Regions from separate parts of the Spirillospora sp. NPDC049652 genome, predicted to be linked through region 1. Evidence: predicted binding sites of a transcription regulator. Region 1 holds the regulator's gene; each other region holds the start of a gene.

Region 1 (2,264 bases):
GCCGCGCGGGACGCGGGGCCAGGCGCGGATGCCGACCGCCGACGGCTTGACCGCCTCCCAGATGTCGATGAACGGATGCCCGGTGACCAGGACATAGGGGGACGAGACCTGGGCGGCGATCCGGCTCTCCTTGGAGCCCTCCACCAGGTGGTCGACCAGGACGCCCAGCCGCCGGCCCTCCTGCGGGCCGAACTCCTCGACGATCGCGGGCAGGTCGTCCACGCCCTCCAGGAATTCCACGGCCACGCCCTCCACGCGCAGGTCGTGGCCCCAGATCTTCTCGACCAGCTCGGCGTCGTGGGCGCCCTCGACGTAGATCCGCGACTCCTTGGCCACCTGGGCGCGCAGCCCCCGCACCGCGATCGACCCGGACGCCGAGCGCACCGGGCCCGCGGGCGCGGACGGCCCCGGCCGGACCAGCGTCACCGGCTTCCCGTCGATCAGGAACCCCGCCTTGGCCAGCGGGAAGAGCCGCCGCCTGCCGTGCCGGTCCTCCAGCGTCACCCCGAACTTGTCGCAGCCGACGACCGCGCCGCAGAACCCGCTCGCGGGGTCCTCGGCGACCAGGCCGGGCTCGGCCGGGACGTCCGGGATCGTGCCCTTCAGGGGCCGCCGCCAGTCGCCCGCCAGAACGTCGTCACCGTAGTCCTTGCTCTGCACGGGGCACGACAATAACGACTCCCGAACGGTTCGGGAGCGGCCCCCGCCGGACGGTCCGCGCCGCGAAACCATGCTCCGGGCGGATCCGGGTTGTCCCACCAGGGTCGTACACTTGGCACTCGTAACTATGGAGTGCCAGTACGGGGGCAGGGAGGTGACGACGTGCTCGACGACCGGAAACTCGCGGTCCTGCGCGCCATAGTCGAGGACTATGTCTCCACCAACGAGCCGGTCGGCTCCAAGGCCTTGGTGGACCGGCACAACCTCGGCGTGTCGCCCGCGACCATCCGCAACGACATGGCCGTCCTGGAGGAGCAGGGCTACATCCAGCAGCCCCACACCAGCGCCGGCCGCATCCCCACCGACAAGGGCTACCGGCTGTTCGTCGACCGGCTGTCCACGATCAAGCCGCTCTCCAAGGCGGAGCGGCGGGCCATCGAGACGTTCCTGTCCGGGGCCTACGACCTGGACGACGTGGTCGGCCGCACCGTCCGGCTGCTCGCCCAGCTCACCCGGCAGGTCGCCGTGGTGCAGTACCCGTCGCTGACCCGCTCGTCGGTGCGGCACCTGGAACTGGTGCCGGTCGCGACCGGGCGCGTGCTGCTCGTCCTGATCACCAACACCGGACGGGTCGAGCAGCGGCTGATCGAGACCTCCGTCGAGCTGTCGGAGGAGTCGGTCGGGCACCTGCGGGCGCTGCTCAACACGTGCCTGTCCGGGCTGGCGTTCGGCGACGTCCCGGGCGCGGTCTCCGATCTGCCCGACAAGGTCTCCCCCGAGGAGCGGCCCGCCGCCGCGGCGGTGCTGTCGGTCCTGCTGGAGACGCTCGTCGAGAAGCACGAGGAGAAGGTCGTGTTCGCCGGCGCCGCCAACCTCGCGGCCGTCGACTTCTCGCGCACCTTCCGGGACGTCCTGGAGGCGCTGGAAGAGCAGGTCGTGCTGATGCGGCTGCTCGGCGAGTCCGCGGACTCCTCTACTGTTACGGTTCGGATCGGCACGGAGAACCCCGACGAGGGGCTCCGTTCGACCTCCGTGGTCGCCGCCGGGTACGGCGTCGGCGACCTCACTCTGGCCCGCCTCGGTGTACTCGGGCCGACTCGAATGGACTATCCCGGCACGATGGGAGCGGTACGGGCAGTGGCACGCTACGTCGGACAGATCCTGGCGGGGTCGTAGGTGGCCAACGACTACTACGGGACCCTCGGCGTCCGCCGCGACGCCGGGCCGGACGAGATCAAGAAGGCGTACCGGAGGCTCGCGCGCGAGCTGCACCCCGACGTCAACCCGGATCCCGAGACCCAGGAGAAGTTCAAGGAGATCACCCAGGCCTACGAGGTGCTCTCCGACCCCAAGAAGCGCGAGATGTACGACCTCGGGGCCGACCCGTTCGCCCCCGGCGGCGGCGCGGGCCCGGGGGCCGGCGGCTTCGGCGCGGGCTTCCCGTTCAGCGACATCATGGACGCCTTCTTCGGCACCGCGTCCGCGCGCGGCCCGCGCTCGCGGGCCCGCCGGGGCCGCAACGCCACGCTCCGGGTCGAGCTCGACCTGAACGAGACGGCGTTCGGCACCACCCGCGAGCTGTCGATCGACACGGCCGTGGTCTG
Region 2 (2,264 bases), on a different contig from region 1:
CGCGCGCCTCCCGCACCGTCCCGCCACCCGTGGTTTCGCCGAAGGCATCGCCTGGCTGGCCCAGATCGGCCTGTTCGTCATGCTCGGCCTCCTGGCGTCCCCCTCGGACCTGCCCGCCCAGATCGTCCCCGCCCTGGTGATCGGGTTCGTCCTGCTCCTGGTGGCGCGGCCTCTGTCGATCATGATTTCCACGATCGGCTTCAAGTTCTCCCTGGGCGAGAAGATGTTCGCGTCCTGGGCGGGCCTGCGCGGCGCTGTCCCGATCGTCCTCGCCACGATCCCCATGGTGAAGGACGTCCCCGGCGCCAGCCGCCTGTTCGCGATCGTCTTCACCGTCGTCGTCCTGTTCACCCTCCTCCAGGGGCCGACCCTGCCTCTGGTGGCCCGCTGGTGCGGACTGAAGGACGACTCGCGCGCACGCGAGCTGGGCGTCGAAGCCGCGCCGCTCGAGGAGCTCCACGCCGATCTGCTGGAGGTCCGGATCCCGGACGACTCCCACCTGAACGGTGTCGAGATCTTCGAGCTGCGGCTGCCGCGCGGGGCCTCGATCACGCTGGTCGTCCGGGACGGCGAGAGCTTCGTCCCCGAGCCCACCACCACCCTGCGGGCGGGAGACACCCTCCTGGTAGTGACCACCGCGGAGGTCCGGCAGGTCGCGGAGCGCCGCCTGCGGGCGGTGAGCCGCCGCGGCAAGCTCGCGGGCTGGTTCGGCGAAACGGGGGTTTAGCGGGACGCCGGCTTCTGAGGAACGTGTCCAGCACGCGTCTGACCAGGGCGTATGCCCCTCGCGCGCGGGCACGAGACCGGGCCGGGAACACATCGGTTGCGAATCCTGTTCACTACATCGGTACCATTAGCAGTCATCTACGGTGAGTGCCAGTCCGGAACCCCCGGTCTGAGGCAACAAGGAGGGACCGTGCCGACGTATCAGTACGTTTGCACCGAGTGCGGCGAGCCTCTGGAGGTCGTGCAGAAGTTCAGCGACGACGCGCTGACCGAGTGCCCGGCGTGCGGCGGCAAGCTTCGCAAGGTCTTCTCGGCCGCGGGCATCATCTTCAAGGGTTCGGGCTTCTACCGCACCGACAGCCGGGGCGGCTCGTCCTCGACGGTCAGCACCCCGGCCAACGGCAAGTCGTCCTCGGCGAACGGCTCGTCGGAGGGCTCTTCCTCGACGTCGTCCTCTTCGGACTCGTCGTCTTCGTCTTCCTCCTCGTCGTCGTCCGGCAGCAGCTCGACGTCGTCCGAGAAGGTCGCCTGACCGCCGAGCGGTTCTTCTTCGGCTTTTCGACAGCCGGGGTCTCCTGTGCGAGGAGACCCCGGCTGTCGGCGTTCTCCGCCTGGCTGTGGAGCGGCCGGTAGCAGCGGAACGGCTGGACCGCCGCTTCCGCTGCCGGGTTGGTTGAGCAGGGGTGACGCCCACGGCAGGCGTGGCCGAACCGGGGACGCCGACGGAGTTATTCACAGTTCGCCGCCGGGCTTCTGTGAGCTCCCGGAGGCTGGCTAGGGTCGGCGACATGTCCACTCAGACTTCCGACTTCACCTCCCCGGCCGCCGAGATCGGCGTCATCGGCGGCTCCGGCTTCTACTCGTTCCTCGACGACATCACCGAGATCAAGATCGACACCCCCTACGGCCCGCCCAGCGATCCGATCGCCCTCGGCGAGCTGGGCGGACGCCGGGTCGCGTTCGTCCCCCGGCACGGCCGCGACCACCGGTTCCCGCCGCACCGCATCCCCTACCTGGCGAACCTGTGGGCCCTGCGCGCGCTCGGCGTCCGGCAGGTCCTGGCGCCGAGCGCGGTCGGCTCGCTCACTCCCGAGTACGGCCCCGGCACCATCGTCGTCCCCGACCAGCTCGTGGACCGGACGTCGGGCCGTCCGCAGACCTTCTACGACGAGGCCGCGGCCGTCCACGTCTCCTTCTCGGACCCGTACTGCCCGGTGGGCCGCCACACGGCACTGTCGAGCGCCCACGCGGCAGGCTGGCCACCGGTGGACGGCGGCACGCTCGTCGTCATCGAGGGGCCGCGCTTCTCCACCCGGGCCGAATCCCAGTGGTTCGCCGCCCAGGGCTGGACGCTCGTCGGAATGACCGGCCATCCGGAGGCCGTCCTCGCCCGCGAACTCGCCCTCTGCTACACCCCGCTCTGCCTGGTCACCGATCTGGACGCCGGCATCGAGGAGGGCGACGGGGTGACGATGAGCGAAGTCCTCCGGGTCTTCACCGAGAACATCGGCCGCCTCCGCCCTCTGGTCTCCGACATC
Region 3 (2,264 bases), on a different contig from region 1:
GCGATCTGCTTGAGCGGCTCCTCCAGCGCGCGCCGGACGATGTTGGCGCCGGTGGCCTCGTCGCCGGGCAGCTCCAGCTTGTCGAACGCCTTGGTGCCGGCCTGAAGCAGCGCCACGCCACCGCCGGGGACGATGCCCTCCTCGACGGCCGCCTTCGCGTTGCGAACGGCGTCCTCGATGCGGTGCTTGCGCTCCTTCAGCTCGACCTCGGTCGCCGCGCCGGCCTTGATGACGGCGACGCCGCCGGCCAGCTTGGCGAGGCGCTCCTGGAGCTTCTCGCGGTCGTAGTCGGAGTCGGTGCGGTCGATCTCGGTACGGATCTCGTTGACCCGGCCCGCGATCTCGTTGGCGTCACCGGCGCCGTCCACGATCGTGGTCTCGTCCTTGGCCACCACGACCTTGCGGGCGCGGCCCAGCATGTCGAGGCTGGTGTTCTCCAGCTTGAGGCCCACGTCCTCGGAGATCACCTGGCCGCCGGTCAGGATGGCGATGTCACCGAGCATGGCCTTGCGGCGGTCGCCGAAGCCCGGCGCCTTGACGGCGACGGACTTGAAGATCCCGCGGATCTTGTTGACGACCAGGGTGGCCAGGGCCTCGCCCTCGACGTCCTCGGCGATGATCAGCAGCGGCTTGCCGGACTGCATGACGCCCTCGAGGACGGGCAGCAGGTCCTTGTTGGCCGACGCCTTGCCCTGGACGATCAGGATGTACGGGTCGTCGAGGACCGCTTCCATCCGCTCGGGGTCGGTGACGAAGTAGGGCGAGATGTAGCCCTTGTCGAAGCGCATGCCCTCGGTGAGCTCGAGCTCGAGCCCGAAGGTGTTGCTCTCCTCGACGGTGATGACGCCTTCCTTGCCGACCTTGTCCATCGCCTCGGCGATCATCTCGCCGATCTGGGTGTCACCCGCGGAGATGGAGGCCGTGGAGGCGATCTGCTCCTTGGTCTCGACGTCCTTGGCCAGCTTGGAGAGCTCCTCGCTGACCCGCTCGACGGCCGCCTCGATGCCCCGCTTGAGGGACATCGGGTTGGCGCCGGCGGCGACGTTGCGCAGGCCCTCGCGAACGAGCGCCTGGGCGAGGACGGTCGCGGTGGTGGTGCCGTCACCCGCGACGTCGTCGGTCTTCTTGGCTACTTCCTTGACGAGCTCGGCGCCGATCTTCTCCCAGGCGTCCTCGAGCTCGATCTCCTTGGCGATGGACACACCGTCGTTGGTGATCGTGGGGGCGCCCCACTTCTTCTCCAGCACGACGTTGCGGCCCTTGGGACCAAGGGTCACCTTCACGGCATCAGCGAGCTGGTTCATGCCGCGCTCGAGGCCGCGCCGGGCCTCCTCGTCGAACGCGATCATCTTTGCAGCCATAGGCTCCAAGTCCTCCCGGAACAGGGTGGCCATAGACGGATCGAGCCGATGCCCGCGACGGACGGCCCCGGCCGACGACTGCCATTCCGCCGCCGATCACAAGGCCTCATCGCCCCGACCCAGACTGTGGAGTTGTCACTCTCCACAGCAGAGTGCCAACATTTGGTTTAGCACTCTACCCTGCCGAGTGCAAGCGTCCGAACATCTCCCGGGGGTTAGTCTCCGCAACCTCGGAGCTTGCGCCCCCACCAGCGGAACCGCCGTCCTGGCTGGTCTTCGGCGAGTGCGGCCGTGTCCCGCGATCCCCCACCGCCTGTCGACCACGGCGGGTACGTGTGCGGCGTGAGGATCAGGCCGGGTCTGGAAGGTCCTCGTCTGGTCCGAAGGGGCCGGCGAGGCAGGTCTCCCATGGCTCGAAGGGGGGATCGACCACGTAGGACGGGTCGCACACACTTCGGATGTACTCGGCCACCCGGTCGTAGGCGAGACCTTCGGTGACGCGCCCGTCCTCGTCGACCTCCAGGTGGTTCGTGTAGATCGTGAAGACCATCTCCAGCGTCGAGCCGTACTCGACCAGGGCCGGCCGGTAGTCGAAGTCCAGCAGCTCCAGGTCCAAGGTGCCGTTGCCGAGATAGAAGGCGAAGAGCCGCAGGCAGGAGCGGAGGTCCTCCGAGAGCTTGGCCATGCGCGCATCATGTCAGCGCGGAGCGATCACGGAACGGGCGTGCCTCCGCACGGTCTAGGGGTCTCCCGCTCGCAGAGGCGGCACGGGAGGGGCGGATCGCCGGGTGGCTGGTTCGGCGGAGGTTGCCCGTCGCGGCCGTCGCGCTACGTCGTGCTGGCGATGAGGTTCGAGGACTCTGACCCGGGGGTCACAGCCGAAACGCTCGGCCCGCTCGGCCG

The links. The regulator HrcA, encoded in region 1, represses chaperone genes, less so after heat shock. The targets are predictions, from matches to a motif close to TTGGCACTCTCNNNNNGAGAGTGCCAA.
Region 2: a site for HrcA is predicted at 854-880, ahead of AB0J52_RS04520 (FmdB family zinc ribbon protein). Genes of this name have one in related genera too.
Region 3: a site for HrcA is predicted at 1,494-1,520, ahead of groL (chaperonin GroEL). Genes of this name have one in related genera too.

The regions. Positions count from the first base shown of each region.
Region 1 covers NZ_JBFAOF010000121.1:2,395-4,658, forward strand. The annotation lists gene AB0J52_RS11260 (DUF3097 domain-containing protein) at 1-660, opposite strand, end outside; gene hrcA (heat-inducible transcriptional repressor HrcA) at 823-1,836, shown strand; gene dnaJ (molecular chaperone DnaJ) at 1,837-2,264, shown strand, end outside.
Region 2 covers NZ_JBFAOF010000032.1:7,681-9,944, reverse strand. The annotation lists gene AB0J52_RS04525 (potassium/proton antiporter) at 1-727, shown strand, start outside; gene AB0J52_RS04520 (FmdB family zinc ribbon protein) at 917-1,258, shown strand; gene AB0J52_RS04515 (S-methyl-5'-thioadenosine phosphorylase) at 1,515-2,264, shown strand, end outside.
Region 3 covers NZ_JBFAOF010000252.1:4,032-6,295, reverse strand. The annotation lists gene groL (chaperonin GroEL) at 1-1,361, opposite strand, end outside; gene AB0J52_RS18005 (DUF7677 family protein) at 1,711-2,046, opposite strand.